Regions from separate parts of the Brevibacillus sp. HB1.2 genome, predicted to be linked through region 2. Evidence: riboswitches for the same ligand, from Rfam matches in the RefSeq annotation. Region 2 holds a riboswitch; each other region holds the start of a gene.
The links. A riboswitch is a leader RNA that binds a small molecule or an ion and turns the genes downstream of it on or off. The one in region 2 is predicted to bind lysine.

Region 1 (11,813 bases), on a different contig from region 2:
TGTGAAAAAGGCACGTGAGTTGGGCTTTACGGGGACAATTCTTGGTGGAAATGGTTTCAATAATCCGAAAGTTTTTGAAATTGCAGGTCCAGCTGCTGAGGGCTTGATCGTTGCGACTCCATTCAGCCCTGAAAAGAAAGATGATAAAGTACAAGCCTTCGTAAAAGCATTCGAAGCTAAATACAACAAAAAGCCTGACCAGTTCGCAGCCCAAGCATACGACTCGCTGTACATCATGTCGCAGTCACTGCTTGCCGCAGGAAAAGCAGATCGCGAAGAGTTGCGCGGACAATTGGCTCAGCTGAAAGACTTCACAGGTGTATCCGGCAAACTGTCTTTTGACGAGAAACGTAATCCGATTGGGGATGCGGTTGTCGTTGTTGCAAAAGAAGGCAAATTCGTCCCGTTTGAATAGGATTGTGCCCGGGGTCGCTCCGGGCTTCTTTTTCTATCCGTTATCTCGCTGGATCAGTAAGTACCAGATCATGTTCTTCGCTTGCTGATCCAGCGAGAATAACTCAATCATCGTTGGATAGTAACCACTTAACAGTGAGGTGAGGCATTTGTTTTGGCAGCAATTAGTCAACGGTTTGACAGTTGGTAGCACTTATTCATTGATTGCATTGGGCTATACGCTCATTTTTGGTGTCTTAGGAATCATTAATATGGCACATGGCCAAATTTTTATTTTTGGATCACTGGTTGGCTTGGTATTGATGACCAGCCTGAACATGCCTTTAGGGGTAGCGCTGATTGTGGCCATCGTGATATCGGCCATTTTGGGTCTTGTGCTGGAGTATACAGCGCTTCGCCCACTTCGTAAAAAAAATGTACCCCATCTGGCATCCTTGATCAGTACGATCGGATTTGCCATTTTGATGGAGGAAGCCATGCACAAGTTTTTCGGTGCTGACTCCCGTGCGTTCCCACAATCCTTTGGGGATACCACTTTTGACTTGGGGCTCATTCAAATTCGCAGCGTCGATCTCGTTATTTTAGGGATTTCTGTGTTGCTGATGTTCGTCCTGCATTTTTGGATACAAAAAACGAAAATGGGAAAAGCCATTCGCGCGACGGCTGAAAATACGGATACAGCAAATATTTTGGGGATTAACACGAATATGGTCATTGTCGTGATCGTCATGCTTGCGTCGGCACTGGGAGGTGTCGCCGGCATATTGATCGGGATGGCGTACTCTGCTCTCATTCCGACGATGGGGATGACGCTTGGCTTCAAAGGTTTGGCTGTTTTGATTTTAGGCGGGGTAGGCAGCATTCCTGGGGCCATGGTGTGCGGCGTATTGCTCGGGATTATCGAGGTGTTTACCGTCGCATACGGAGACTCGTCGTATCGAGATGCGGTTGCTTTTGGCTTGATCATTCTCATTTTGCTCTTGAAGCCGGAAGGACTATTTGGACGCAAAGCGTAAGGGAGGTGCAGACATTGGACATTCTCAATCCATATAACTTACAGGTACTGACTTTTATCTTGTTAAACAGTATTTTGGCGATCAGTATTTACATTACACTCTCGACGGGCCAGCTTTCTTTGGGACATGCGGGCTTTATGAGCATTGGTGCTTTTACGGCGAGTATTTTGACAAAGCAAGCGGACATGCCTCTGTTTATCGCCATCATAATCGGTGGACTTGCGGCAGGGCTAATTGCACTGTTGATCGGTGCTCCGACATTGAAGCTCCACGGCTTGTACCTGGCCATTGCTACGCTTGGCTTTGGTGAAGTGATCCGCGTTATTTTTCTCAATATGGAAATTACAAATGGCGCCCTCGGACTGACCGGACTTCAATCGATTGGCAATTACTTATACGATTTTGAAAAAGCAATGGGGTTAAAAGCGCAAACCTTTGGCATTTCGGTCATGCAAATGAAGTCATTATCGACCTTTGTGTTTATGCTGCTCCTGTTTGCCTTCGTTCTTTTCCTGACGCTGCGTCTGAACCGTTCTCGTCTCGGGCGAGCTTTTGAAGCGATCAAAGCAGACGAAACGGCGGCACGAGCGATGGGATTGCAAGTCAACTATTATAAGATGCTTGCTTTTGTGATCGGTTCCATTTTGGCTGGTGTATGTGGAGGATTGTTCGCCCACATTACGACGACCATTACGCCAGATGATTTTAACTATCATAAAGTCGTAGAGATTCTGTCTTATGCCGTGATCGGCGGCAGCGAAGTGGTATGGGGGCCGCTGTTTGGTGCCTTGGTTTTGACAGCGCTGCCGGAGGTACTACGTGGTTTGGCCGAGTACAAAATGCTCATGTACGGTTTGATCATGGTCGGTGTAATGGCGTTCCGTCCGCATGGCTTGATTGGCGCCGATACGTTCCAAAAGCTGTTCAAGCGTCGTCGGGGCAAGCCATCGGACAAGGAAGCGAAGGGGGGAGTATAAGATGTTGTTGGAACTTGCGAACGTAGGAAAAAGCTTTGGCGGCATCACCGCTCTTCGTGACGTTTCTTTTACGGTCGGAGAGGGCGAAATTGTTGGCTTGATTGGTCCGAATGGTGCGGGCAAAACGACCATTTTCAATATGGCAACGGGCATATTCGAACCAACCACGGGCACCTTTTCTTTTGCCGGACAAAAGCTAAATGGGGTGGCGCCTAACAAAATTACCGAAATGGGGATTGCAAGGACGTTCCAAAATATTCGCCTCTTCGGTCACATGAGTGCGCTGGACAATGTGAAGGTAGGATGTCATTCGCGCATGAAGGCGGGCTTCTGGGCTTCCCTTTTGAAAACCCCCGGACAACGTGCGGAAGAAAAGGCTGTTACCAAAAAAGCAGAGGAGCTCCTCGAATTCGTAGGCTTGTCTGACATTGCTGATGTTCGCTCGGATACATTGGCTTACGGTCAACAACGGCGTCTGGAGATTGCGCGGGCACTGGCTACTGAGCCAAAGCTTTTGCTTTTGGACGAGCCTGCTGCGGGAATGATCGAGACCGAGACAAAAGCGCTCATGGAGCTGGTCAAAAAAATTCGCGATGACGGGACGACTGTCCTGTTGGTCGAACACGATATGGGATTGGTCATGAACCTGTGTGAAAAGGTTGTATGTATCAACTTTGGGGTCAAAATTGCTGACGGCACCCCGGCAGAGGTACAAAACAATCCAGATGTGATTGAAGCTTACCTCGGCAAGGAGGACGAATAAGATGCTGAATATACAAAACTTGACGACCTCCTACGGTCAAATCAAGGCAATTCGTGGGATAACGCTGGAAGTGCCTGAGGGAAAAATCGTCTCGCTGATCGGGGCGAACGGAGCGGGAAAAACCACAACCATGCGTACGATTGCGGGTCAACTGAAGCCTGAAGCAGGGACGATTACGTTTTGTGGTCAACGCATAGAGGGTTCGAGACCCCATCAGATCGTAAAAGCCGGATTGGCGTTGGTACCAGAAGGGCGTGCGATCCTCGGGAAGATGACCGTGCTGGAAAACCTGGAAATGGGCGCATTCCAGCGCAACGATGCACAAGGCATCAAGGACGACATGGAAAAGATGATGACCTGGTTCCCCATCCTGAAGGAACGGCTTTCCCAATTGGGAGGGACGATGTCTGGCGGTCAACAGCAAATGCTAGCCATTGCTCGCGCATTGATGTCTCGACCGAAGCTGCTGCTTTTGGACGAGCCGTCGATGGGCTTGGCTCCCATCGTGGTGTCGGACATTTTCAAGGTGATCAAAGAAATCAATGCGGAAGGTACAACCGTCCTCATCGTGGAGCAAAATGTCAAACAAGCCCTCAAAATCGCTGATTACGGGTATGTACTGGAGGCAGGGCAAATCGTGTTGGACGGCACAGGAGAAGCGTTGTTAAACGACGAGCGTGTAAAAGAAGCATATTTGGGTGGTCGCAAGCACTAGTCTGCCTGTAAAAAACTGTCGCCATGGAATGAGGCGGCAGTTTTTTTCGTCATCATTCCATGGTACTATAAAGGATAGAACGTATATTCTCTTATGATGCGAAATAGGGAAGGAAGCCGGATACGATGCCAGCCAAATTGACGAGAGAGCAAATGGAATATCTTGTTCATCAAGTACAACGCTATTTTAAAGAAGAACGGTCGGAGACACTCGGCAATTTGGAGACGGAAGAGTTGATTGCCTTTTTCTCAAAAGAGCTCGGCCCCTTCTATTACAATCAAGGGGTGCAAGACAGCCGCAAGCTGCTGATGGAACGGATGAGTTCCTTAGAAGATGAACTGTATGTATTGGAAAAACCAATTCACAAGAACAAATAGATGCATAGCAGATATAGAGCAAAGAGGAGGGAGCAGCCATGAACAGCTCCTTAAAAGATAAGCTGGCCGTCCTGCCAGATAAGCCAGGCTGCTACCTGATGAAAAATGCGAGCGGGGAAATCATTTACGTAGGAAAAGCCAAGGTACTGAAAAACCGCGTCCGCTCTTATTTTACAGGCAGTCATAACGGGAAGACGCAGCTGTTGGTCAGTGAAATCGTGGACTTTGAGTACATTGTGGTATCCTCCGCGATTGAGGCGCTCATCCTCGAGTGCAACCTGATCAAGGAGCACGATCCGCGTTACAATGTCATGCTCCGCGACGACAAGACGTATCCGTACATCAAAATTACGAATGAGGCGCAGCCACGCCTGGAGATTACCCGTAAGGTATTAAAAGATAAAGCCAAGTATTTCGGTCCGTATCCGAATGCCGGAGATGCCTCCGAGGTGAAGAAGCTGCTGGATCGCCTCTATCCGTTGCGCAAGTGCCGCAATATGCCCAAGCAGGTTTGTCTTTACTACCATTTGGGACAATGTTTAGCGCCCTGTGTGTACGAGGTATCGGCAGAGGAAAATCAGCGTTTGGTGGATGAAATCAGCCGGTTCCTCGATGGTGGCCACGAGGAAATGAAGCAAACTCTCACGGAAAAAATGCTGCAAGCCGCTGAAAACATGGAGTTCGAACGAGCCAAGGAATATCGCGATCAGATCAAGAGCATCGAAGCGGTGATGGAGAAGCAGAAGATCACGTTCACGGATACGGTAGACCGCGATATTATCGGATTTGCTGTGGAAAAAGGCTGGATGTGCATTCAAGTGTTCTACATGCGAAAAGGGAAGATGATCGAGCGTCAGACGACTTCCTTTCCATACTATGGAAGCGAAACCGAGGACTTTATGTCTTATGTGAGCCAGTTCTACTACGATAAACAAAATGCGCTACCAAAAGAAATTTTGCTCCCGCAAGAGAGTGAACCGGAGCTTTTGGGTGAGTGGCTGGGCATCAAAGTCCATGCTCCGAAAAGAGGCAAAAAGCATGAGCTCGTGAAGATGGCTTCCGAGAACGCCCGTATTGCTTTGCAGGAGAAGTTCGCGCTGATGTCCAAGGACGATGCTCGTACAGTCCAAGCGGTACACAATCTTGGTCACATTTTAGGGATTCCGGTTCCTCATCGAATTGAAGCGTTTGACAACTCCAACATTCAGGGAACAGAGCCTGTGTCTGCAATGATTGTGTTTACAGATGGTCGCCCTGACAAAAAGGAATACCGCAAATTCAAGATCAAAACCGTCGAGGGGCCAGATGATTACGGCTCCATGCGCGAAGTGGTTCGCCGTCGTTACTCACGCCTGCTGAAAGAAAACCAGCCGATGCCTGACCTGATAGTGATCGATGGTGGAAAAGGCCAAATCAGTGCGGCTATGGACGTGCTGGAAAACGAGCTGGGTCTCTATATTCCCGTCTGTGGACTTGCGAAGGACGAGAAGCACCGTACCGCTCAGCTCATGTACGGAGATCCGCCAGAGCCTGTGAATCTTAGACGTGATAGCTATGAGTTTTATTTGTTGCAGCGCATCCAAGATGAAGTCCACCGTTTTGTTATTACATTCCACAGACAATCCCGGACAAAAACGATGCTCTCCTCGCAGTTAGATGAGATCCCGGGTATCGGTGAGAAGCGACGCAAGCTGTTGTTCTCTCATTTTGGCTCGTTGAAAAAAATGCGAGAGGCGACCGTTGAAGACTTCCGCCAATTAGGGATCGGTGACAAGCTGGCAAAAGAAATCATCGGGCATCTGCGCAAGCTGGACACATAGCACATGTAACTTTTTGAACAACCTCTAAAAAGGAATTGATCCATTTTTAGACTCATGATATAATCCGATTCAAACAGAATAGTTAGCCTCACTTCCATTATGGAGTGAGGTAGAGGCGCGAAAACCAAGAGTACCACCCTGAGATCGGGAATCTGTGAAGGGGACGGGAAAGGGGAATTCGCCGAAGTGTGGAGGGAAACCCGCTTTTCTCCATGCTGGGTCTGCGTTGAACAAATGCAGGACTGTCATCTGCACAATGACCAATTGTCAGATGGAGAGCTATCTCACGGTGTGTCAATGTGAGTTTTGATGGTGATGACTGTCAATCTTCGTTGTCCGCGTGTATTGGGAGGGAGGAACCGGTATGTCGAAACAGTAGGCAGCGGCAGGTCTTATTCCTTGTCGGTGCCTTTTTTGTAAAATAAAATGCAAGATTTTTCCTTATAGAGAGAATAGTGAAAAACCATACGATACGAGATAAATACCAACATTGGATATGAGAAAAAGGGAGAGAAGCCGCATGGGGTTGATCGTGCAGAAATATGGAGGCACCTCTGTAGGTACCATTGAGCGAATTTTACGAGTTGCGGATCGAATTGTCAGCTACAAAGAGGAAGGGCATGATGTGGTAGTCGTTGTTTCTGCAATGGGCAAATCTACTGACGTGTTGGTAGATATGGCCAAGCAGATAAGCGCATACCCATCCGAGCGTGAAATGGATATGCTGCTGACCACGGGGGAGCAGGTATCGATCGCGCTTTTGTCGATGGCCTTGCATACAAAAGGCTACGACGCCATTTCTCTTACGGGCTGGCAGGCTGGAATCACCACGGAGGCGATTCACGGAAGAGCACGGATCAAGCAGATTGATCCAGAGCGGATTCAATCCGAGCTCGGCCGTGGTCGTGTGGTGATCGTGGCAGGATTCCAAGGGATCAGTGACGAAGGTGAAATTACGACGCTCGGCCGCGGTGGATCGGATACATCTGCGGTTACACTCGCAGCGAGCTTGAACGCTGAGAAATGCGAAATCTTTACAGACGTGTCCGGGGTGTATACAGCTGATCCGCGAGTGGTTCCAGCTGCGAGCAAGCTGGATACGATCTCGTATGATGAGATGCTGGAGTTGGCGAACCTCGGTGCAGGGGTTCTTCATCCAAGGTCAGTAGAGGCTGCGAAAAAATACAAGGTAAGGCTGGTCGTCCGCTCCAGCTTTACTGCCGAAGATGGTACGTACGTTGAGGAGGTTGCCAACATGGAAACAGGAAGAGTAGTAAGTGGAGTTGCACACGATGAAGATGTAGCCAAAATCACGGTTGTCGGCATGCCTGCCAAGGTCGGGACGCTCTCCCGTCTGTTCAATACGCTGGCGGACAATCAGGTGAACGTCGATATCATTATCCAAAGCTCTTATGATGCGTCTGTTACGAATATTTCTTTTACAGTTGCAGCGGATGACCTGAAAAAAGCACTGGATACGCTGGACAGAAACAAAAACGAGCTTGGCTTTGAAAAAGTCGATTTCGAGGAAGGCTTGACCAAGGTATCGATTGTTGGCTCAGGCATGATCAATAATCCAGGGGTAGCTGCCGAAATGTTCCGTGTCCTGGCAGAAAAAGAAATTTCTATTAAAATGGTATCTACGTCTGATATCAAGGTTTCTTGTGTCATTCCAGCAGCCTTGACGGAGCTGGCTGTTCGCAGTCTTCATTCGGCATATGGTCTGGATGTCGAGGAAACCGCGGTCGTGCACGGAGTATAAAACATGGATGCTCCCTCTCCCTTTGTTATAGGTAGAGGGGGCATTTTCTTCATGACGCCACTTGTACAGATATACGTATGTCAGAGGAGCTTTCCATTTCGATTTTGCTGAACGCTTCTCTTTCTTTCCATTGCTCAATCATACCAGCAATGATCCCAGCCTCAAAAGAAAGACTGAATCCTAGTCTTTCGATAGACTGGTAGCTAAAAATGGAATGAGTAAGCGAATAGACGATAGTTTGCCCGGACTCCTCCACGACGTCGAGCTGGCCTAATCCGAGCCGAATAAAAGGCATAATCGGGCCTGTTGCAGATTGAATGGGGATTTGGCGGCCCATATTTTTTCCAATCCAATAGAGAATATGGTTTTCACTATCGCCTAGCAGGGTGCTAGTCAACGTTTCGCGTAGAAGATGATAGCCAAGATAGGGCATATTCATTCTTTCCGCATAGGGAATGGTCTCTGGCGGCAACAGTGCTGCAAGCTGATCCTTCTCTTTCATATGTGCTTCCCTCCTGTCTGTACTAGATTATGAGGAGGGACTCGCATTCATGACATCTTAATAGAAAAAATAGCTGGACTAAACAAAGTTATTCTATCAATGTATTTAGTACATTGATTGTCTTGACGCTATGTGTCGACAAGAGTACAATTGGATTTGGTCAAAGTTTTGCCCAACTTTTTCTCGGATTTTGACACATTCCGACAAATTCATGTGATCTAGCGAACGCAGTCTTTTTGTGAACAGCGTCAAGACGCTCTTCATAAAATGATCGTGGCGGTTTTGCTATGTCTAATGGGTGAGGCAATGGGTTAGGATATTGGGGAAAGGTCTATCAAAACGGCCGAAAACCGTTTTGGACTGCTTGCGGTGACGCTTGACGTTTTTCACAGAATTGAGAGTTACATACATTGAAAGGGGGACCATTGTATGGCGAAAGGCCATAGCTTTCTCAGTCACAAGCTACACTCACTTCTTGGTTTGTTTCCGATCGGGCTCTTCCTCGTGTTCCACTTGACAGCCAACTATCAAGCGACTCGTGGGCCTGAAGCTTTCAACCAGGCCGTAGGCTTCATTGAAAGCCTTCCATTTCTGTTAGTACTTGAATTTGCCTTGATCTACCTCCCGATCCTGTTTCACGCTGTTTACGGTCTCTACATCGCGTTCCAAGCGAAGCATAACGTAGGGAACTTCGGTTACTTCCGAAACCAAATGTTCTTGTGGCAACGCGTTACAGGAGTCATTACCCTCATTTTTATTGTTTGGCACGTTTGGGAAACTCGTATCCAAAAAGCACTGGGTGCACACGTGGATTATGACATGATGGCAAACATTTTGAGCAGTCCTGCAATGATCGTATTCTACACAATCGGGATTATTAGCACGACTTTCCACTTCTCCAACGGACTGTGGTCGTTCCTGGTTCACTGGGGAATTACAGTTGGGCCGCGTTCCCAACGCATTGCAACATTCCTGACTTTGGGCGTATTCGTAATTGTAACCTTCATCGGCTTGCGTGCGATGTCGGCTTTCATTTTGTAGGGATAGGGGGACTAAACTCATGGCAAAAGGTAAACTGATCATTGTCGGTGGAGGTTTGGCCGGCTTGATGGCTACCATCAAAGCAGCAGAAAAAGGCGTTCCTGTTCAGCTGTTCTCCCTGGTTCCGGTAAAACGTTCCCACTCTGTCTGTGCGCAGGGCGGTATTAACGGTGCGGTAAATACCAAAGGGGAAGGCGACTCCACATGGGAGCACTTCGACGATACAGTATATGGCGGAGACTTCTTGGCAAACCAACCGCCAGTTAAAGCAATGTGCGATGCAGCACCTGGCATTATCTATATGTTGGACCGTATGGGTGTTATGTTTAACCGTACGCCAGAAGGTTTGTTGGACTTCCGTCGTTTCGGAGGAACCAAACATCACCGTACCGCTTTTGCGGGTGCGACAACTGGACAACAGCTCTTGTACGCATTGGACGAACAAGTACGCCGTTATGAAGCTGAAGGTCTGGTAACCAAGTACGAATATTGGGATTTCCTCGGAGCCGTTTTGGACGATACAGGAACCTGTCGCGGGATTACTGCGCAAAACATGCGTTCCGGTGAAATTCAATCCTTCCGTGCGGATGCCGTTATTTTGGCAACAGGCGGACCTGGTATCATCTTCGGTAAATCGACGAACTCGATTATCAATACAGGTACAGCAGCGTCTGCGGCGTATCAACAAGGGGTTATTTACTCCAATGGTGAGATGATCCAAATTCACCCAACTGCAATCCCTGGAGACGACAAGCTGCGTCTGATGTCCGAGTCTGCTCGTGGTGAGGGTGGCCGTGTATGGACGTACAGAGACGGTAAGCCTTGGTACTTCCTGGAAGATAAATACCCTGCATACGGAAACCTGGTTCCGCGTGACATCGCGACTCGCGAAATCTTCTCCGTTTGCGTAGATATGAAGCTGGGTATCAACGGCGAAAACATGGTATACCTCGATCTTTCCCACAAAGATCCAAAAGAACTGGATGTAAAATTGGGCGGTATTATCGAGATTTACGAAAAATTCGTTGGGGATGACCCACGTAAAGTTCCAATGAAGATTTTCCCTGCGGTTCACTACTCCATGGGCGGTATGTGGGTAGACTACAACCAAATGACCAATATCCCTGGTCTGTTTGCAGCAGGTGAGTGCGATTACTCTCAGCACGGTGCAAACCGTTTGGGTGCGAACTCCCTCCTGTCCGCTATCTATGGCGGTATGGTAGCAGGTCCAAAAGCAATCGAGTACATCAAAGGCTTGAACAAATCCTCTGATGATCTGTCTTCCACGCTCTTCGACGGTTTTGCTAGCCAAGAGCAAGCGAAATACGACAGCATCCTGAAAATGGATGGAACAGAAAATGCTTACCTGATTCACAAGGAACTGGGTGAGTGGATGACTGACAACGTAACGGTAGTACGTTACAACGACCGTCTGCAAAAAACGGATGATAAGATCGTTGAACTGATGGAACGCTACAAGAAAATCAACATCAACGATACGAATAAATGGAGCAACTCCGGTGCGGCGTTTACCCGTCATCTGTGGAACATGCTCGCACTGTCCCGTGCGATCACGATCGGTGCGCTCAAGCGCGACGAGAGCCGCGGTGCTCACTACAAGCCTGATTTCCCAGAGCGTGATGACGAGAACTTCATGAAGACGACAATGGCGAAGTACAATGCTGAAACGACTGCGCCTGAAATCTACTATGAAGACATCGACGTATCCCTGATCGCACCACGTAAGCGAGACTATACGTCTGACAAGAAATAAGAGAGGAGGAAACTGATCATGGCAGAAAAATTGATTCATTTGATTATCACTCGTCAAGATAGCCCTGACAGCACTCCGTACAAGGAAGAGTTCAAGATTCCTTACCGTCCTGGTATGAACGTGATCAGTGCTTTGATGGAGATTCAACGTAATCCACTCAACGCACAAGGTCAAAAAACGTCTCCAGTAAACTGGGAATCGAACTGCTTGGAAGAAGTATGCGGTGCGTGCTCGATGGTTATTAACGGAAGACCACGCCAAGCTTGCTCGGCACTGGTAGATAAGCTGGAACAGCCGATTCGTCTTGAGCCAATGAGCACCTTCCCTGTACAACGTGACTTGTCGATTGACCGCAGCCGCATGTTCGATGCGCTGAAGCGCGTAAAAGCGTGGGTTCCAATCGATGGTACGCATGATCTGGGACCAGGTCCTCGCATGCCGGAAGTTGAGCGTCAATGGGCGTACGAGCTTTCGAAGTGCATGACGTGCGGTGTTTGCTTGGAAGCATGCCCGAACGTGAATGCGAAGGCTGAGTTCATCGGTCCGTTCGCGATTTCGCAGGTTCGTCTGTTCAACCAGCATCCAACGGGTATGATGAACAAGCATGAGCGTCTGGAAGCCCTGATGGAAGATGGCGGTATCGGTGATTGCG
Region 2 (9,035 bases):
TCGCCTTCCTGAGATCCATAGCTTCCGAACTGGGAGTGGTTCCCCCCTTCTATGGACATGTACACGGTACGCTCCGGCAAGTATTGCTTGCTCTCCTCAAACTTTTCTATATGGATCACACCGTCGCGAGATCCGAGTAAAGACAGCACAGGCAAATTCACCTTCTTCAAGTTCCCCTGACTGTTCGGATACGCTCCCAGCAAAAATACTCCACTGATTCGGTCCGGATGGTTTGCTGCGAATTGAGCTGCCATAGTACCACCGAGCGAATGTCCTCCGATGACAAACGTTTTATTCGGGTACGCCTTTAATACTTGTGTGGCTCGCGTCATATCACTTACAGCCAAATTCAGCGGCATTCGTGCGAGAAAAACATGGTAGCCGTAGCCTGCCAAAGCACGGGCAATCGGTGCATAGCTCTCCGGTTTGACCAGTGCTCCTGGATATAAGATGAGTCCCGGCTCGCGTGACTCCCCGCCTTGGAAAATAATCCAGTCATTCGTATCCATGACCGTAATCCCTTCACCGCCTTGCATGGCCGTTAATGCTGCCTGATCGGGTTGATAGGGTTGCAAATACCATATCGCCAGACAAATCGCTCCAAGTGTCACCAATACGAGTGCCTGAAACCATTTTTTGCGTGCTTGACTCATCCTACCCACCTCGTTTCCGTTCCCATGTATAGTTCTATATATTATGTCTCAAACCTAGAAAAAAACCGTCAGAGACAAAATCCCGACGGTCGTTAGTAATGGCTCCATCAGCCTTTTTCCTTCTGTCGCTCCCGAAAACGGCGCACCTTCATCAGGTTTCCGCACATTTTGTCATCACACCAGCGGCGCACCCGGTTGCGGCTTTCATCATAAAACACCCAGCGGCAATCCTCGTTGTCACATATTTTGATTCGCTCCAAATGCTGCTGGGCAAGCAGCTCCGCGAAAGAAGCCGCAATTTGTGCCATGACGAGAGGCCAGCCCTCTGTTGAGCTGGATTGCTTTTGCCCGTAGCCGCCCTCCTCATCTACATACAACACCTGTATATGAAAAGGGGCCTGAGCCAAAGCTCTGTTCAATTCCGCAAGATCGTCCTCTTGGATTCGGTCTCCACGGACAACAGCTTCCAGCATACGTCTCAAACGTTCGCGCAGCTGCAAAAGGGAAGCGGCACACTCCTCATTTATCGGAAGCGGAGCGGTTAGCTTGTATGTTTGCAAAAAGGATGACAGCCATTCCTGGTTCTCCAAACGATTTTCCGCACGACCAGAACCACGCCAATCCCGCCAATCACTATTTAAAAAATCGATACAAAGCCAGTCCATGTCATTATCTCTCCTGACGAAACCCTACATTTTTCTCTCTTGTATGACTATACAGAATATGGTAATATCTCTTTGTAACTATCGTAATCAAATTAACTGGTTACATCTTCATTTCTTACTGCTATTATAGCGTTTCATCAATCTGTTTCACAGACGAGGAGGAAGCGTATGAATCGGAAGGATTTGCTTTTGCATGGATGGGAATGTACGTATGACAAGGAAGACTGGTATCCACCCTTAAAAGAAGCGCTTTCCAGAGTATCAGCAGCCGAGGCCAGCTGGCGCCCTGTGGGAGAAGCAGCCAACACGATCTGGGAAAACATCAGCCACCTTCTTTATTACAAAGAACGCCTGTTGCATCGTCTATTGGGCACTGAATTTCCTAGCTCGGCTGAGACGAACGATGATACCTTCATCCCGTCCGGCGGTCCGGATGACGAAGACGCTTGGCAAGCTACCCTCTTGCGCATGGAAAGCGTCCATCGCCACATTCATGAAAAGCTTTCCTTGCTGACGGATGAGGATTTAAACCAGACGGCTACTTATACGCCCATTTACCAAACCGTGATGAGTCTGGTCCTGCATGATGCGTTTCATACGGGACAAATTGTCCAAATTCGCAAGTTACAAGGCTCTTGGCCTGCCAGACGCTCATTTGAATAACAAAATTTCACATTGATTAATCATAAACAATCCTTTATAGTTGATAAATCACATAATTTCATACATGTTATCCTCATCTTTCACGGTGAGGATAGAGGTCGCGGCTTTTATATCATCCTGTACGAGATTCAGAGAAAATCAATGACTCCAGGTAAGGAAAATCCGCCGAAGCTCATATCGCGTCTCTGTGCGATTGGGTTGGGGCTGTACTCGAAAGGGGCAGAACTGTCACGTTTGCATGCCAAGCAAGCGTGGTGAGCTATCTTCAGTGAAGGCTTGGTGGGGATTGGATGATACCGCCCTATGCCATTTTTTTGGCTATGGCGGTTTTTTCGTTTCCGACCTTCCTTCTCAAAAATCAAGAAAGGTCGTGCAAGTAGCTTATGTCACAAAATCAATTGCAACGTGGTTTAAAAGCCCGACACCTGACGATGATCGCCATCGGCGGCTCGATTGGGACGGGATTGTTTCTCGCGAGCGGAGGCTCGATTCATTCCGCCGGACCTGGTGGAGCTTTAGTTGCCTATCTCGCCATTAGTATCATGGTTTACTTTTTAATGACCAGCTTGGGGGAAATGGCGGCCTTCATGCCTGTTTCTGGTTCGTTTTCGACCTATGCCACACGGTTCGTCGATCCATCTCTCGGCTTTGCTCTCGGCTGGAACTACTGGTACAACTGGGCCATTACCATTGCCGTCGAGCTGTCAGCTTCCGCACTCATTATGAAATATTGGTTCCCGGATACCCCAGCGATATTGTGGAGCGCTTTGTTCCTCGGATTGCTGTTTGCCTTGAATCTCCTGTCTGTGAAAGCCTATGGAGAATCTGAATATTGGTTCGCCTTGATTAAAGTAGTAACGGTAATCGTCTTTATTATTGTTGGTGTGTTGATGATTTTTGGCATTATGGGCGGCCAAGCAGTCGGCCTCCAAAACTTCACCAAAGGCGACGCGCCATTCAATGGCGGCTTCATGGCCCTGCTCGGTGTCTTTATGATTGCCGGATTCTCTTTCCAAGGGACAGAGCTCGTTGGTGTCGCAGCTGGGGAGAGCGAAGACCCTGCCCGCAACATTCCGAAGGCCATCCGTCAAATTTTTTGGCGCATCCTACTCTTCTATATCCTCGCTATTTTGATCATCGGGTTGTTGGTTCCATACGATAATCCAAATCTGATCAGTGGCGACCTTACGGATATTGCGATCAGTCCGTTTACGATTGTTTTTGAAAATGCCGGATTTGCTTTTGCAGCATCCGTCATGAATGCCGTTATTCTTACGTCTGTATTGTCTGCTGGAAACTCTGGCATGTACGCCTCTACACGCATGCTGTGGAACTTGGCGAAAGAAGGAAACGCACCAAAATGGTTCGCAAAAGTAACAAGTAACGGCGTACCGATCAATGCCTTGATCTTGACTGCGCTCGTCGGCGCCCTTGCTTTTCTGTCCTCTCTGTTTGGGGAAGGCGAAGTGTACGTCTGGCTTCTAAATGCTTCCGGTATGTCAGGTTTCATCGCTTGGCTGGGCATTGCCATTAGTCACTACCGTTTCCGTAAAGCGTTTATCGCTCAGGGTCGTGACTTAAGCGAATTGCCTTATCGGGCAAAGTGGTTCCCGTTTGGACCGATTTTTGCCTTCATCATTTGCTGTATCGTTATTATTGGGCAAAACTACTCCGCATTCATGGGTGGAACGGTTGACTGGTATGGCGTCCTGGTCTCTTACATTGGCCTGCCACTCTTCTTAATCGTTTGGCTCGCTTATAAAATTACCAAAAAGACCGAGCTCGTCCCTCTTGAACAAGTAGACTTCAGCATGGATGAGCACACGAAATAATCGAAGAAATAAGTACGGACTTCCGTTCAGATAACGGAAGTCCTTTTTCATGTTTGCCAGCATATTAAAAACTGCCCAAAAATTGCCGATAGTATAGACAAGAAGCCATTGAGATCCGTTTCCTTCCGTTCTCACAACTCATACCAGTCATCTGATATAAGGTAACCAGATCTCCTGCCATCACGACTGAACATGAATCCATGTGAGGAGAGTAGAACATGCACATCCAATCGAATACCCGCTACCTAACCCCCCAGCTTTCAACTAACCAACTTGCACCCAAAATGGTGACAGGAACTCGTCTAGCATTGCCCGAGAACGATACAGTAGACCTTCGTTCTCACAAGGCACGAGAGCTCCCTGCTGATGTCATCGAGCATCACAGTGTCCAATTTTTCTTTAACACAGAGATTAATGAGCGTTTGGATAAAATTTTTGCAGATAAACCACCCGAGGCTCGCAAAGCCTTTGACCACATCCTGGAGCAAAACTTTTTCAACTCCCCATCCACCTACTCCGATGAAGAAAGAGCTGCTTTGGTAGAAGTCGGTTTAACCCAAGGCAAATATTTGGCAGACCAATACATGGCTGATGAAAATGCTGCTGAATTTTTGGATACCCTCCATTTGCTCGCTGGCGTTGCCAAAACACGAAAGGTTGACCCTGCAACCGGCAGTGTCAGCTACGTAGAGCTTCCGCAAAAACCACATGGGGCGCCGAGCGACTATGTTAACCCGTCCAAGCTGATGGAGCGGTATGACCCGGAAGCCTACAAAAAAATGCATGCGGCTACCAATCAAACAGAGAAAGTAAGCATGCTGATTCAATTCGTCAAAAAGCTGCAACATCGACCAGACTGGATCTCTCAATACCGGAACGAACAAGCTACGCTTCTTTCCGATTTAAAAAATACGAAAATCACTAACCGCTTTGAGAATGTAAATACAAAGGACGACACTGAATTTGTTCGTCGAATGAATACGCTCGCTGAAAATGCTTCCTTTTCTACCTTCACACCATTGCTTCAAACGAATCTTGCCTCTTTTATGAAGATCTTGACCAAGAAAACAAGTTAACTACACAAAGATGATGGACACAGCCTCCTCCCGAACTTCCCTGGGACTGGGGCTCTTTTTTTGTGTAGCTGATGGACATACTAACCCGTAAAGGAGGGGACGAACATGTATGACAATCTCGAAAACGACCTGCCTGATTTCAAACAACTGGATGACAGACTGATCGCTCAACCTCCTACTAGCCTCATAATCGCAATCCGTACCAATCTAGACAAGGAACCAAATGACGTCGACAATCCGTATGTGCAGCAAGACTCTACACCCACTGGACAAAATAAGGGGGAAGCAAATGACTGATCGCAGCTCAAAGGAAAAACCGGACATGGGTTATAACGGAAGCAATATGCATGGTTATTCCCTTACAGCAAAGGAAGGGACATTGGACCAAACTGACAAGTCAGCTGCGGCAAAAAAAGAAAACAGGGACAAAGAATAGTTCTTTTCCCGTCACGATGAACAAATCCCCTTTGGGGAAACAGGCAGATACTCACTTTGCCTGTTTCCTGAAGGGGATTCTTTTGGATTTCTGATCAAGAACATGGTGAAAGAACATTTTCTTATTGACGAAACTCTATTGGAAATATATACTTTTCATGGATTTGATAATGAGAATCGTTATCAGATTCTTGTATATATGATCAGGAGGTTGCCCCATGAAATCCAGGCTCTTCAAACACATTTACAGCACAACATTAGTCACTTCTCTCCTCACAGGTGGCGCCCATATGGCTCTGGCCGCACCACTCGTGGCCACTGCTGAACAGACGGATGTTTCCCCTTTGTCGCTAGATTTCGCAGTCGAACAGGCAATAAAGAACAGCGTTGATCTGGAGGTGCTTCGGCTTGACTTAGATATTACGAAGCACGAAACATCCATCACATTGAGAGAAAAAGCAGAAATCAAAAAAGCCGACATCATGTCACTGGCTGATGCAAAAAAGAAATTCGAAGACGCTGCCAAAGCAGTCAAAGAAGTGGTTGTCGATGAAGTCGCCCTGAATACGCAAAAAAACACCATTCAATTGCAAGTGCAAAAAGCATTCTTCGAAGTCCAATCATTAGACGCCAAAATCAAATCGCAGAAGAAAAGCTTGCAAAGACAGTACTGGTTGGACTCCCAAGAAACAGAAGCTCACAAAAATCTTGCTGCACTAGAAGCCAGCTACAAGCAAGCATTGGCCAAACTCAACGATTTATTGAATGAAAAAGCGGACAGACAATGGAAAATGATCGCTACTGATCTGACCCAACACGAGTTGCTTTCCTTAGAGCAATTGCAAGCAAAAGCTTATGAAAATCGTCCTGAAATGATCAAAGCACAAGCAGAAATAGACTTTGCCCAAGTAAGAATTGATTACACAGCAGAGTATTCCGCACTCAGCACACATAAAGGTACAATCGCAAAAAATGAGCACAAAAAAGCGGAACTGCAAAAACAAAAAACACAAAAGAAAATCGGTCAAGAAGTAAGTGACAACTATACGAAGGTACTGACAGCGAAAAAGGCATTAGAGGAAAGTACAACAAAGAAAGAAACCGCATTGGAGCGCTATCAGGCAACAATCGATCAATATAGATTAGGAAAAGCATCGATGAAAGAACTGATGGAAGACGAAGCACACCTGTTTGACTCCGAAGCAAAAGCAATCGAATCGGTTTATCAATACAATCTCGCTGCTACCACCTTGAATCAGTCGACTGGTTATTAATATTTCGTATAACGAAGGATCTCATATATTCATTTAAAATAAAGGAGGCTTCATCCCACAGGGTGAAGCCTTTACTCATTTATTAGCCTCTCAAAAACTCCCGGCATCACCAGACGACCACCGTCTACACCAAAATCCTCTATAAACCACCAAGCCGATAGCACACTATGGCAATACGCCCACGCCAACACTCTCTCTTTTTGCAAAGACAGCGCCTTCGTCAGTCCATCGACCCGCTGTTTCATTACTTCTTCTACCCCATCCTTTGGCAAATGGTTCAGCAAAAACGGAATCACCTCATACTCCGTCTCCCCGATCAGCCCCTTTGGATCAATTGCCAACCACGGCTCTCTTTCTGCGCGCAAAATATTTTCATGATGCAGATCCCCATGCAGCAGGCACTGTTCTTTTTGTGTGGAGAGAAGCTTTTTGTACCATTGCATGGCTCGCTCCACCATTTGCTCGGGAATCGGTCCTGTCCCCCCTTGGAAATGTGGACGAATCTTTTCCAGTCCCACAGCCCAGTCCGCTATCGTTGGAAACGTAGACGCAAGCTTGCCAGCGTTCGAAACGGGGGTATGCATCCTTTTAATCACGTCCGCCAAGCATTGAATTCGTTCTTCTTCGCTGCTCAGCTTGTCCAGTGTCTCCCCTGGCATGATGCGCTCCAAAAGCATGATCTCTTTTTCCTCGTCAGCATCGAGTAGCTGCACCATCCCCCGCCCCGCAAAAGCCCGAATCGCCGTCAGCTCTCTCTGCCAGTCCAGTCCAGGCACGCCCAGCTTCAGCACTGCGTTTCTCCCATCCTGCAACACAACAGATGCGACAAAGTTATAAGAGAGCGGAAACGGCTCAAGCACTTTTAAAGACCAACGTGCTTCGCATTCGGCAATCAGCTCATGAAAGGAATCCAGCCAAAGACGTCCCTCTTCTTTATGTATGCCCATAATTGTTTGGGTAAATTGGGTTGGCAATGAAATCATTAGGAACCCCCTCCTCGAACTACTAGCAAAACATCCTCTTGCCCCAGCTTTCAAGCTGTTCCCCTACCACAGCCGCTTCTTCCCCCCAACAACTACTCATAAAAAAGGGAGCAGCTTGAAAGCCGCCCCCCTTTATTTCCCGGAAAATGTTTAGGACAGCCGTCCCATCAAGCGCTCCATACGTTCCAGCGCCTTTTTCAATTGCTCCATCGATGTTGCATAAGAACAACGGATATGCCCCTGTCCGCTTTCGCCGAACACGTCTCCAGGTACAACAGCTACCTTTTCCTCCATCAGCAGCTTCTCCGCAAACTCAGAAGAACTGAAACCTGTAGAAGCTACAGACGGGAATGCGTAGAATGCTCCGTCCGGCTCGTGGCAAGTCAATCCGATTTGACGGAATCCATCTACCACATAATTGCGGCGCTGACGGTAGCTCTCAATCATTCGTTCCATATCAGAGCGTCCATGACGCAGGGCTTCTAATGCAGCCATCTGAGCCATCGTCGGTGCACACAGCATGGTGTACTGGTGGATTTTCAGCATGCCTGCGAGCAAATCAGGCGACGCGCAAACATATCCCAGACGCCAGCCGGTCATCGCGAACGCTTTGGAAAAACCGGAGATCAGGATCGTCCGATCTTTCATCCCTGGCAGAGCCGCGATACTATCGTGCATTCGACCGTAAGTAAGCTCTGCATAAATCTCATCAGAGATCACCATAAGGTCGTGCTTTTCAATGATCGGCAAAAGTGTTTTCCACTCTTCAGCCGTCATGGTCCCCCCAGTCGGGTTATTTGGATAGCAGAAAATGATTGCTTTTGTACGCGCGGTGATGTGCGTCTCCAGCTCTTGCGGTGTCAGCTTGAACTCGTTTTCCATCGTAGTTTTCAGGAAAACCGGCACCCCGCCAGCCAAGCGAATGACTGGTTCATAGGAGACATAGCAAGGCTCCACGACCAATACTTCATCACCCGGATCAAGAATGGCACGCAGTGCGATATCAATCGCTTCGCTGGCACCAACCGTCACGAGAATTTCTGTCTCTGGATGATAGCTGACAGAGAAACGTTCTTCCAAGTATTTCTGAATTTCCACGCGCAATGGCAGCATACCTGCATTGGATGTATAAGCTGTATGTCCACGCTCCAGGGAAGAAATCGAAGCTTCTCTCATGCGCCAAGGAGTGACGAAATCAGGCTCCCCTACGCCCAAGGAAATGACTCCCTCCATCGATGCTGCCAAATCGAAAAAGCGGCGAATGCCTGATGGCTTCAACGACTGAACTGTATTGGATAAACGGTTTTTGACTTTGACTTGTGTACTCACGGCGTAACCACCATCCTGTGATCTTCGTCACGATCTTCCAGCTCAATACCATCGTGCTTGTAACGTTTCAAAATAAAGTGTGTAGCTGTTGAGACAACTGAATCGAGAGTGGACAGCTTTTGCGA
Region 3 (11,813 bases), on a different contig from region 2:
GATATCCTGGATTCACCGCATCTTCAGAACTGAGAAGAGTCGATTGCCCTGTCTGCATACAGATCACCAACGGCTTCCCATAAAACTTGTGTGTAAATACCATGCCAAAGTCGTAGCGAGTTCCCTCTGAAATAAAACCGAGGAAACGTACATTAGCGTTCTCCGAAACGTCGTATAAGTGGTCGTAGTGCTCCATCAGCAATCCCTCCTCAACAGTATTTTGGCCTCCGAATTTCGTGAAATATTCGGATTATTCACTAGTATAAGCGAAAAATCACGTTTTTGCCACCCAAACAGCATCATTTACCAAACGCGTCGGGTTAATGACCCTGTCTTCCCCTTCTTGAATCCATCTCACTTTTTCTGCCCCATGCAACGATTGCGCGACAAAGGAGAGACATTCAAAGAACAATTCAACTACTGCTGTACTGTATCGTTCCTCCATTTTCTCCAATGCATACGTCAATCTAAAAATATCTGGTACACTTCTTCGACTGGCTTCTAATACTTCTTTTCCTTTTTCAGTCGGGTATACGTGAACTACACGCCCATCCAACTCCGACTTTTCGATGGTCACCATGCCTTTCTCCATTAATTTCTTGATATGAATGACAATCGATGAGGGATGCCAGAAGGTCCAATCTGCAATTTGCGTGACGCGTACACCTTCATAACAGTAGATGATCCAGAGAATGTTTAACTGTACGGAGGAATCCAATTCAGCTTCCTTCGCTGCCCGCTCCCAGTCTTCTTTGTTCACCACATCGATGGCGCGCATGGTGTTTAAAGCTTCGAATACGTGTCTAATTGAGGCCTCCTGCATGCGTATATTCCTCCATGATCCTTTATCGTTCATCTAACGGCATATAAATATGATATATATTTTACACTTTTCAGAAAAAACGCGCAATTGTTTTTGGTCGCCAACTGCCTCATTGCCAAAGAGTGGAAGACAATGCTACACTTAACGCACAGAATACCGGTACTAGGAGTGAGTGCAGTCGTGAAACTTCAATCGGCCTACATCTATTTCGTTGATGGTTCTACCGCAGCATCTGTAAGTATTGACGACGTGAAAGCCAAGTTTACGCGATACGTTGACATGACCTCAAAAACAGGAAAGCAGTTGGGCTGGACCTATGCTGACGCCGCTTTCCCTTACAACCTAGAAGAACGCCCTGAAGGAAAGGACTCGTGGTTCCTTCTCAAAGGAAAAGACCCAAACATGTACAAAGCCATCGTTGTTGGAGTCGGGAGCAAAAATGAAAACGGTTCCGAAAAGCACTACATACAGGTGTCCCTCCCTGAATCGGCCACGCATGGCGATAAAAACAAGGCGAATGAGTACTGTCGATACTTGGCACGTGATTATAAAGCAGAGCTCCATCTCTTCAATAATCGCATTCAATACTTCCAACCTCGAAAGCCATAAAGAAAAAACGGAGAAACAGTCGAGAAATCTCGACTGTTTTTTCATGTCCAGGCCTATTCCCCCTGACCTCTTTTTTTCATACGAATAACAAAGAGTGGAAAGGGGTGTGCTTATGGAGGCGCAAGCATTTGTTCAGTTGGTTGCTGACCACGCCAGAAAGTCTTATCTGAACCATCGTTTATTCCCCTCCATTATCATAGCGCAAGCCATACTCGAGTCTGGTTGGGGTAAAAAAGTACCTGTTGACCCTGTCACTGGGACATCCTCGTATAACCTCTTTGGAATAAAGGGAACGGGACCTGCCGGCTCTGTCACCATCGAAAGCAAAGAGGTGGAAAACGGAAAAATGGTCACACGTACCTCCCAGTTCCGCGCTTATGAAAATTACCAGCAATCCATGGAAGACCATACCCAGTTTTTACGTAGGCCCGCATATAAAAACGTGCTGGCAGCCACGACTCCCGCACAAGCCGCACAGGCTTTAGAAGAAGCCAGCTACGCTACCGACCCTGCGTACGCCGAAAAGCTGACGGGCCTCATTCAGACGTACAACTTGTCTCAGTACGATTCATTCACCTCAGAAGGGCCACAAACGTTTCCTCCCTGGAAATTGGAGCTGGGCAATCGCGCATTACAGGAGGGCTTGCTGACCTCGCCTGAATGGCTAAATAAGTTAGACGAACCAATGCCAGTATGGGCTGTTTTAGCGGTTGCCCTGCGACTACTGGACAGACAGCGAGAGAAGCCATGAGTCCATGAATAAAAAACAAAAGCCCCATTGCCACAAGTAAACCTCGTGGATAATGGGGCTGTTTCGTATAAAAATGCAGTTGCCTCAGTCGTACGTTGCTTGAGCACGTTGATCAAATCATTTGAGACCTGGACAGCGAATAAAACCTTCCGTCCACCATCCGAATTCCCAGATCGACGCAATATTCCAATCCTTGCGTCACTCCGTACAATATCCATTCGGAAGAGAGGTGGTTGATATCAAAATCAGTGTAAAGGTCAGTGCCATCATTTCGGATCTCTTTGCGGTACGTCACATCAAAAAGGCGTAGGACAAAAGGCAGTTCAGCAAAAGGAATAGCAAACTTTCGCTCTATTTCTTGCTCGAACTCCTTCGTCATGCTCCACTCTGCCTGAATGGATTGCTCATCTTTCCAGGCAATGCGTATACTCGGGCCTTCTAGATCTGTGGACGATCGCGGGGGATTTGTCTCCATTCGCTCCCATCGTTCCTTTCTTTCATGTACTTGCTATTACCAAGTATATTGGCTTTTCCGTATATTATAGCACGGGGACATGCAAAGTGGAAACGCATCCAAGCCATAATTTTTAACGCCCAACTGTAAATGTATTTTCACCAACGGATACATAAGAAGTGAATTTCTCGGATTTCATTTGAACTTGTACTTTATAAGTGCCGTATGCTTCGAGTTTCGTAGATACAAAAGGCTCAGAAAAATAGAAGCTGTTTGCATTTTGTGTGGAGTATTTCCATTCCTTCCCTTTAGACACTTCTTTGCCGTCCGGTCCGATCAACACAAGTTGCATGCGCAAGTCTTTAGCTACAGGCGCGTCATCAACCTCTACGAACACGTTAAACGTACGAGGCACATTTTTGTCGCTGTATCCTTTGACAGGGTTGCTGAAAACGACATTTTTATTGCGGGTCTGCTGAATTCCTTCGACCACAATAATATTTACGTTTGGCTTAATCACTTGCAATTTGCCAGATTGCTGATCGTAATCGGCGAAACCACCGAGCTTGTTCACTATTGATTCTATCGATTCGGCCTTGGATGCTGGCATTTCACTCGCTACGGTTTCCGCACCGAAAAATACGCGCATTGCACCCTCTCCCACCGCAGTAGTGCTCCCTACCCCTGCTGCTACAGTCAACGCCAACAAGGCCGATAACCATGCTTTTTTCATGTCAATAATCCTCCTGTATGTGTGCGCGGCAGCGCTTGTTTTTCCGAAATTTCTTCTCTCTAGTTTATACGTTTGGAAAAGGAAATAGTTGTGCTGCCCTGATAAGTTTTTTCAACAATATCCACATTATCCACAAGCACAAAAACCTTAGGAAGAAAGACTTATGCACAGAGATGTTAGTAACTACTTCTTACTCTTGACGAAAATACGGCTGGGAATGACACAGAAAAAAGAGCGGCTATCCAGCCACTCTTTTTTGTTCCTGACACCTGCTACTCCTGTTGCGAAAGCCATGTAAAATACCGGGAGACCAGTCGAATAGCAACTTCGATCGCGTCTTCGTTCGGCTCAATTTTAGAATGATGCAAGCCGTACGGCGTTTGCACACCCAGCCAGAACAAAAAGCCGGGAATTTCTTTCAAAAAGTAACCGAAGTCTTCTCCGGTCATGGCTTCCTTGCAGGTGATAAGAGTTACTTCTTCACATTGTTCCTGTACCCATTGCATGAAGTCTGTCGTTAACTGCTCCTCGTTGTAAACCTGGCAGTAGCCAACCCCATAGTCAATCGTTGCCTGGCAATCGAAGCCTATTTCCACTCCCTTTACGAGAGATTCAATGCGGCTCTTGACGATTGCCATCGATTCCATCGAAAAGGTTCGGATGGTCCCTTCTAGCCTGGACTTCTCTGCGATGATGTTCTGCTTCGTTCCGCTCTCCAGCTTGCCAATCGTTACGACAGCCGAATCCAATGGATCCATATTGCGCGAAATAATCGATTGAAGCTGTGTCACAAGATGGCTTCCTGCAACCACCATGTCATTCGCCTTGTGCGGGAAGGCTGCATGCCCCCCTTTGCCAACCAAATCAATGTACAACTCAGAAGTGTTGGCAAACAAAATTCCTGGCTTCGTCGCAATATGACCGACCGGATATTCTGGCGCGATATGCAGGGCAAAAATGCAGTCCGGTCGCCACCCCGCAAACTCTTCACTTTCCATCATCGGCTCCGCACCGCCAGGACCTTCTTCTGCCGGCTGGAAGAGGAACAGCAAATCATCTGCCATCGGATGCTCGGTAAAATGCGTCAGGAGGCCAAGAGCAATTGCCATATGCATGTCATGACCGCATGCATGCATGAATCCTTCATGAAGCGAGCGAAACGGATAGGACGTTTCCTCTACGATCGGTAGGCCATCCATATCCGTCCGCCAGGCAATTAATCGTTTTGGCTTTGTTCCTGCCAGCTTGACCAAAATGCCTGTCCGCCACGTTTTGATCTCGATTCGCTCCTGGGGCAGCTTTTTCAAATAATCGAGCAAGTATTGTTGCGTCTTCACTTCAGCGAAGCCTGGCTCCGGTATTTGGTGCAAGTCTCGGCGAATTTGTGTAAACAAGGAAGTCGTCATGGTCTACGCCTCCTTTTTCGTACCTGTTCTTGCTGTTAATTGCTCCTCAAACACAGCAAGAAAACGGTCCACATCGGCTTTTGTCAACGTCAGTGGCGGAAGCAGACGAACAATCGTTTTCTGCGTCACGTCAACGAGAATTCCTTCGTCAAGCAATGCTTGCTGCAAGTGGCTTACCTCTTCCGGGGTGGAAGAGAGCGGAATTCCAACCATCAAGCCTTTTCCGCGAAGGGATTGCAGCTGATCTGGAAGACGCGTTCGCAGCGCTTCCAAGCCCGCCCACAGGTACGCAATCACTTCTTCTACGTGAGCGCTGAAGGCTGGATCAAGCAATTCGTCCAACACGACATTCCCTAGGGCAGCAGACAGTGGCGATGGTGCAAAAGTCGTTCCGTGATCCCCCGGTTTGAACTGGTTCATCAGCTTTGGGCCAGCGATGACACCGCCGAGGGGAAGCCCTCCCCCTATGCCTTTGGCAAAAAGGATCAGGTCTGGCGTTACGCCTGCATGCTCATAAGCAAACAGCTTTCCTGTTCTGCCCATTCCTGTCTGGATCTCGTCCATGACAAAGAGCATGCCTTCATGTTCACAGATCGCAGCTACCTCTCGCAAGAACGCTTCCGTTAACGGCACGACACCGCCAGAACCCAAGACTGGCTCCATGAGGACCGCAGCGGGTCTTGCTTCCTGGCAAATCGCTCGCAATCCTTCCGTGTCTTCCACATCCAGTTCATAAACAGGAAAAGCCGGCTGAGGAAAGTCTTGATAGACGTGAGCCTGCCTCGTCAGACGCACTGCTCCGAGTGTTCGCCCGTGAAAACTGTTGCGTAAGACAACGATGCCTTCACGACCTGCTCCCTCGTTCTTCGTCCATTTGTGAATCAGCTTGATCGCAGACTCTGTAGCCTCTGCACCAGAGTTGGTGAAAAACACTTTTCCACTAATGCTGTTCGCAACCAAACGCTCGGCCAAACGAATAGCGGGCTTATTTAAAAATACATTGGAAATATGCAAGAAGCGCTCTCCCTGCTCACGCAGAGCCTGTACAATGCGCGGATGAGAATGCCCCAGAACGTTTACCGCGAGTCCGGTAAACAAGTCGAGGTAGCTCTTTCCATTCGTATCGTACAAGTAATTTCCTTCGCCTTTTTCTATGGCAATCGGAAGTCTTTTGTAAGAGGAGACGATATATTGTTCATCGAGCGAACGCCAGTCCATGTGCACTCTCTCCCTTACAGCTGACGTAGCTCCTGCTTGATCTCTGTCTTGGAACGAGTTTTTTCATCGATTTGCTTGATCACACGAGCAGGCGTTCCCGCAACTACTACGTATGGAGGTACATCTTCAATCACGACAGCACCCGCTGCAACGACAGCACCTTTTCCTACGCGAACACCTTCCAGAATGACAGCATTTGCTCCGATGACAACATCGTCTTCGACAACAACTGGCTGTGCAGATGGTGGCTCGATAACGCCTGCGATAACCGATCCAGCGCCGATGTGGCAGTTTTTCCCGATGGTTCCACGTCCACCTACAACAACATTCATGTCGATCATCGTACCTTCACCGATAACTGCGCCGATGTTAATGGAAGCACCCATCATGATGACCGCATTGTTACCGATTGTCACTTGGTCACGGATAATTGCGCCTGGCTCAATACGTGCTTGAATTCCTTTTGTATCCAGCAATGGAATAGCGGAGTTGCGGCGGTCGCTTTCTACCACATAATCTTCAATTTTGTCTGCGTTAGCAGCGAGCACTGGCTCAATCTCTTTCCACTCACCAAAAACAACACCAGTAGGACCAGTAATGAAGGCTTTGGAGCTCGCACCAAAGTCGATTCCCTCCAGGTTCCCTTTCACATATACCTTCACTGGTGTTTTCTTTTCGCTTTTTTGAATAAACGCGATAATTTCGTTGGCATCCATCATGTTCATGGTTACATCCTCCTCAAAATAACAGCATGGTAAATCAAAAAAAGCAATGAGTGCATTCGCTATCTCATTGCTCTTACTACTACAGAAGCAAATCATAAATAGCGCTCCACAAAAAGACTTTAGGTCCCTTGTGACAGGATGATCATTTTTCATGAGACACCCCAGCCTGTGCTACGTAGGGGCATAGCATAAGCTTCGGCGCTTTAGCCTTTCTTCCTTCTCCTGCCCCCTGGCAGATTGCGAAAAGACTTACTCTTCTTCGGCGCACCTCTATTTAGAGTACATTATTATAATTTTATTTAACTCTACCAAAATCAATGAAACGTGGCAATAAGAAAAAAGTTATTGACAACGATTCTCATTTTCATTATTTTTATTGATGAGAATGATACTCATTATCTGAATTGGAGGTTTTACGTTTTATGAGCATTTTGATGGTATACGCGAGCATGACAGGGAATACTCAAGAAATTGCTGAAGCAATTGCAGAAGGTATTCGTTCAACTGGTGCTGAGCTGGAGATAAAAGAAGTGATGGATGCGAACGCAAAAGAACTCGAAGCTTACGACGGAATCTTGCTTGGTGCCTACACATGGGGCGACGGTGAACTGCCAGACGAATGCCTGGATTTTTATGAGGAAATGGACAATATTGACCTCAGCGGGAAAAAGGTTGTTGCTTTTGGCTCTTGCGACTCCGCTTACGAGCATGTCGGTGCAGCTGTTGATATTTTGCTGAAAAAGGCGAGCGAGCGTGGTGCGGAAACTCCTCTGGAAGGTTTGAAAATCGAGCTTTCTCCTACTGCAAAAGAAGTGGAAACGTGCAAAGCATTTGGGGTGTCATTTGTTGAATTGCTCGGCTAATTGATGTTTCCCAAATACTCTGGCACATGCTATACTATCAATCCAACTTTTTAAGGAGGATTGATCTCATGTCACTACATACGGACGAGATTCTCTTACGGCCTCTCCAACAACAAGACGCAGCCGAGCTCCTAGAGCTTCGGCTGCGTAATCATGACTTTCTCCAACCATTTGAACCAATCCGCCCCGCTTCATTTCTGACCCTCATAGGACAGCAAGAACAGATTTCACAAGCGCAGATTGATTTTGAACGTGGTACTGCCTATGCTTTCGGCGTATTCTCCCGAGAATCCGGAAAGATGATTGGACGTGTAGCGTTGTCGAATGTCGCACGTGGCGCATGGCAAAATGCGACGATTGGCTACTTTATGGATCAGGCGTGCAATGGCAAAGGTTATACGACATCAGCAGTAAATCTCGCCCTCCGCTTTGCTTTAACGGATGCTGGGCTGCACAGAGTACAAGCTGCTGTTATGCCTCGCAATCAAGCTTCCATTCGCGTCTTGGAAAAAAACCGTTTTCGCCAGGAAGGGCTTTCGTTACGCTTTTTGCAAATTAACGGTGTATGGGAAGACCATCTCCTGTACGCTCTTACTGCTGAGGAGTGGGCTCAGTAATTTCCTCCCTCATTTCGCTCTCTCGTAGCCGCTCCAGGATACGCCGTTTGCGGTACAGCATCATCCCCGCTTCGGCGACATCCTGTACGGTTGAACGGTTCAAATACGCCCCGAACAAAACACCTGCAATCGGCACCATTTGAAACAATTTTTTCCACCCAAAGTTTTCTGTGTACGTTACCACGACTTCACGCCATCCTTGCAATTGAGCCATAACCTCTCTCTGCGCATTTGGATCATCAAAGCGGGAGAGCTCAGCGAGTATCGCTTTTTTCCCTACAATGTCTGATGAAGCAAACTGCAAGCATTTGACGACAAACAGCCGCTCTCTTTTCTCTTCAGGTCGATAGCCATAGGCAAGAGCCATCTCTTGTAATACTTTAAGGGATGTCCCCATCAATAAAGGGATATCGATCGCGAGGGTAAAAATCCCTCCGAAGCCAGTCGTGGCACCTTGTACCGTGGCAAAATTCGCACGTGAATCCTTTAACTCCATTGCGACATCATTCATGATCGTAAGCGGTACAGCGGCAATCTTTTCTTTGTCAACAACAGACGCCCCCTGTCCCTCTAACCGTTTGCCAAACCGCTTGTAAATCGGTTCATCCTGCACCAAATAAGTTCCACCTGTCTCAAGAAAGGCTGCCATTTCATCTACGGCTTTTCCCAGCTTCTCTTGAACGAATGCAGGCGTAATCCGATCCAACAGAACAAACGGAAGTCTGCCAAGCTTTTCCCAGAACCACAAGTCGTTCTGGTCTCTCTCCCAAGCCTCCACTTCACGTAATGCCGTAACCAATGACTCCCTAGACTCACTCAACCCCAACAACCTCCCTGGCTGCTCACTCAGATTCTCCTCGCCTCCACTGACATTGGTTGCGCAAGATGGACTTGATGTAGTCCTGCAACTCTTCTGACGTGGCGTGACAGACGAATTCTTTTTTACTTCTTACGATTCCCAGTTTTAAATGTTTCACTTCCTCTCCTTCGATTCGAAACCCGAACTTTTCCAAGATCGTCTTCTGCTCATTTGTCATTGGACTTCCTCCCCATGTAGTCGAAAACCCCCATGCCAAAAAGTGCAAGGGGGTCAATCGTTATTTCACTTCGATTGTGAATGCGATCGTTTCTTTTCGTTCATCAACGTCTGTTTTTTTGACTGATCTTTTTTGTCTTGTAACGAGTTGGCAAGTCTTGTTGCTAAGGATGTTGGTTATTTTGATCTCGTATTTGCCGGGCTTCTGCCGATTAATGTATTTGCTAATATCAAGTGATTCCAGTCCGTTTTCAGTGCCGTCATCTCGATTGGAAGGCTTAATGGTAGTGATTTCTTTTCCTTCGTAGGAGATCTCGATCCGGTTTTCTGAAGATATCGTAGCACTGCTGTGCTCTTGTCTAGCACCAATGGCGTTCTCTCCATATATCCACTCATACTTGGGCATATGGTAAGAGGAAGCCTTCCTACTCTCTCTAATTTTCTTCGTCCCAGTCCGCTCTGCATACGTGGAGATGAGTTGTAGGTTTTCCAATTCAGTAAGATCGCTATCAGATTCCACAGTCACAATATCTCCATCTCGATATTCCTTGCCCTCTTTTCCTCTCATGAGCATTGGGGCTTGTGGTGGAGCTATACCTGAATCACCTGGATCACAACTTTGGGACGCTGGGATTGGTGGCGTGTCCTCAATGACCTGTATGTAACCACACCATGACTTGGCAGGGTCTCTTTTGCTGTAATAGTTTACCTTGTAACGCCCTGGCTTATAGCCAGACAGTAACAAGCCTGTATGATCCCAATTCAATTTATCACTATCGACCACGACGTTATCGACTGCCCATACGCCTGGTCCTTCATCGTCATCAGCTTCACTACCGAATTCGATATGCTCTGCTGCTGTAGTCAGCCATATTACATGTACCGGGTTTTGATAGAGCCTCACTGTATTGTCTGATGAATACACGTTTGCTTTCTCGACCATGAGTGTAGATTTTTCGTTTGGTTGCATCAACACATCCAACGTGACATCTCCGCTTGTGGGACCACAAGCATTCGGTGCACCTGGAATTTGTATGTGAATCGTAGTCGACGTAGAGCTACCCCATAAGGAATCCGTTTTGTTTTCCTTGGAATCTGGCTCAAAAGTGACAGAAATCGTCATACCCGCCAGCATTTTCGGGATATCAACTTCAAAATGTTGCGCATTTGTCAACGTTTGTCCAGTTCCGTTCACCGACCATCGACCTAGGTATGCCGAATACAAAGAAATCTTACCTGGTGGCTCCGGGGCAGTAATGGTCTGATCCGGTGCCAGTTTTTGACCACTTGCATCTGTACCCATATATAGCTCCGCCATGCCAATCTGAACTGTCGTCGTCCAAGGCGACATCGAGGTATCATCAGGTAGAAAAAGGAGTTGGTATTGACCAGTCAACAACGTACCTGTTGAAAACACAGTAGCAGGAACAGATCTCATTTCTTGGTTCGTAGACTTGTTTGTTAGCTTCCACGTACCAGGTACAGAACTGTTAAAATCAGTTGACCCCATATTTCCGAAAATGGTCGTCTGCCCACCTGTCGACAAAGGCTCTCCCTCTGCTTTTTCTCCCTTATAAATACGTGGGTAATTTTGTGCTTCTACCTGAAAGCTTACGTGTAACGTACTGCTCTTTGCATTGGCATCAGTCACTACAAAGGTCAACGTATGAGAGCCAGCAGACAATTTCGCTGCGGGAATTGTAAAGCGAGGTACCTGCCATTTGAACACAGCTTGATTTGAGGTTTGCTCCATTTGTAACTCCGTTAATTCTACACCATCCAAATATACTTGCTTCCGACTTAGGTTTGTTCCATTTCCATAAGTAGTCTGTATCACGTCAATATCGAGTGGTGTCTCCGGAGGTAGAATAAACTCATCATTCTTCACCCAGTTCCAACCTTTTGAATCCAGTCCCGCAACCTGATAATCGTTAAAGATAACCATATCGTGAACAGGCTGCTTCCGGATCGGCTTAGATACTTGGCTGTTTTTTTTCATGGATGCTGTTGCCCCGGCTCCCATGGCTGGCGGTACTGACAAACCTGACAAAAAGGTACCAGTTGCCAAACACACGAGAAGTGCTTTTACAACCCATTTTTTCACGAACTGTCCTCCTACTTTTTGTCTTACGTATTTGTATGTGAACAACTGATTTTATTCGACAATAACCGTGTTATATCCTTTTATGTTCTCACGCTTTTTCCCAAGCTCGATATAGTTAAAAACTATCTGTTTAATAATTTATATAGATTTGACTTATGTCTTTTCAGTCGGTAAAAAGGAAGGTAGGGAGGGATACAGATGATTCAAACCAATCAATGGAATGCCGGGCTATACGACGCCAAAATGAATTTCGTTTCTGAATACGGCAAAGGATTAGTGGACTGGCTACAGTCGGCTCCTGGAGAAAGCATTCTTGACCTAGGCTGTGGAACAGGCGACCTGTGTGCTCAACTATCGCTTTCCGGAGCAAATGTGGCAGGAATCGACTTTTCTGCCGCCATGATTGAGGCTGCTCGCCATAAATATCCGCAGTTTGCTTTTGAAGTAGCCGATGCGCATACGTATCGTACAGAT

Region 1: another riboswitch for lysine. It lies ahead of HPY28_RS09500 (aspartate kinase); the one in region 2 lies ahead of HPY28_RS21220 (amino acid permease).
Region 3: another riboswitch for lysine. It lies ahead of dapD (2,3,4,5-tetrahydropyridine-2,6-dicarboxylate N-acetyltransferase); the one in region 2 lies ahead of HPY28_RS21220 (amino acid permease).

What each region holds. Positions count from the first base shown of each region.
Region 1 covers NZ_JABMIU010000003.1:294,214-306,026, forward strand. The annotation lists gene HPY28_RS09465 (ABC transporter substrate-binding protein) at 1-415, shown strand, start outside; gene HPY28_RS09470 (branched-chain amino acid ABC transporter permease) at 564-1,430, shown strand; gene HPY28_RS09475 (branched-chain amino acid ABC transporter permease) at 1,436-2,407, shown strand; gene HPY28_RS09480 (ABC transporter ATP-binding protein) at 2,409-3,170, shown strand; gene HPY28_RS09485 (ABC transporter ATP-binding protein) at 3,172-3,885, shown strand; gene HPY28_RS09490 (DUF2164 domain-containing protein) at 4,011-4,262, shown strand; gene uvrC (excinuclease ABC subunit UvrC) at 4,301-6,082, shown strand; lysine riboswitch at 6,185-6,372, shown strand; gene HPY28_RS09500 (aspartate kinase) at 6,603-7,844, shown strand; gene HPY28_RS09505 (YslB family protein) at 7,894-8,346, opposite strand; gene HPY28_RS09510 (succinate dehydrogenase cytochrome b558 subunit) at 8,776-9,387, shown strand; gene sdhA (succinate dehydrogenase flavoprotein subunit) at 9,407-11,161, shown strand; gene sdhB (succinate dehydrogenase iron-sulfur subunit) at 11,180-11,813, shown strand, end outside.
Region 2 covers NZ_JABMIU010000010.1:149,987-159,021, forward strand. The annotation lists gene HPY28_RS21205 (alpha/beta fold hydrolase) at 1-653, opposite strand, end outside; gene HPY28_RS21210 (CGNR zinc finger domain-containing protein) at 761-1,318, opposite strand; gene HPY28_RS21215 (DinB family protein) at 1,487-1,981, shown strand; lysine riboswitch at 2,066-2,251, shown strand; gene HPY28_RS21220 (amino acid permease) at 2,365-3,813, shown strand; gene HPY28_RS21225 (hypothetical protein) at 4,032-4,889, shown strand; gene HPY28_RS21230 (hypothetical protein) at 4,995-5,186, shown strand; gene HPY28_RS21235 (hypothetical protein) at 5,179-5,325, shown strand; gene HPY28_RS21240 (TolC family protein) at 5,543-6,598, shown strand; gene HPY28_RS21245 (aminoglycoside phosphotransferase family protein) at 6,670-7,581, opposite strand; gene HPY28_RS21250 (aminotransferase) at 7,732-8,910, opposite strand; gene HPY28_RS21255 (Lrp/AsnC family transcriptional regulator) at 8,907-9,035, opposite strand, start outside.
Region 3 covers NZ_JABMIU010000002.1:446,477-458,289, forward strand. The annotation lists gene HPY28_RS07040 (DUF3055 domain-containing protein) at 1-196, opposite strand, end outside; gene HPY28_RS07045 (MarR family winged helix-turn-helix transcriptional regulator) at 275-823, opposite strand; gene HPY28_RS07050 (DUF1885 family protein) at 1,004-1,432, shown strand; gene HPY28_RS07055 (glycoside hydrolase family 73 protein) at 1,545-2,183, shown strand; gene HPY28_RS07060 (DUF4912 domain-containing protein) at 2,296-2,658, opposite strand; gene HPY28_RS07065 (hypothetical protein) at 2,771-3,370, opposite strand; gene HPY28_RS30690 (hypothetical protein) at 3,534-3,668, shown strand; gene HPY28_RS07070 (N-acetyldiaminopimelate deacetylase) at 3,643-4,776, opposite strand; gene HPY28_RS07075 (aspartate aminotransferase family protein) at 4,780-5,994, opposite strand; gene dapD (2,3,4,5-tetrahydropyridine-2,6-dicarboxylate N-acetyltransferase) at 6,009-6,719, opposite strand; lysine riboswitch at 6,811-7,000, opposite strand; gene HPY28_RS07085 (flavodoxin) at 7,142-7,582, shown strand; gene HPY28_RS07090 (GNAT family N-acetyltransferase) at 7,651-8,199, shown strand; gene HPY28_RS07095 (EcsC family protein) at 8,174-9,028, opposite strand; gene HPY28_RS07100 (hypothetical protein) at 9,042-9,236, opposite strand; gene HPY28_RS07105 (hypothetical protein) at 9,297-11,339, opposite strand; gene HPY28_RS07110 (class I SAM-dependent methyltransferase) at 11,538-11,813, shown strand, end outside.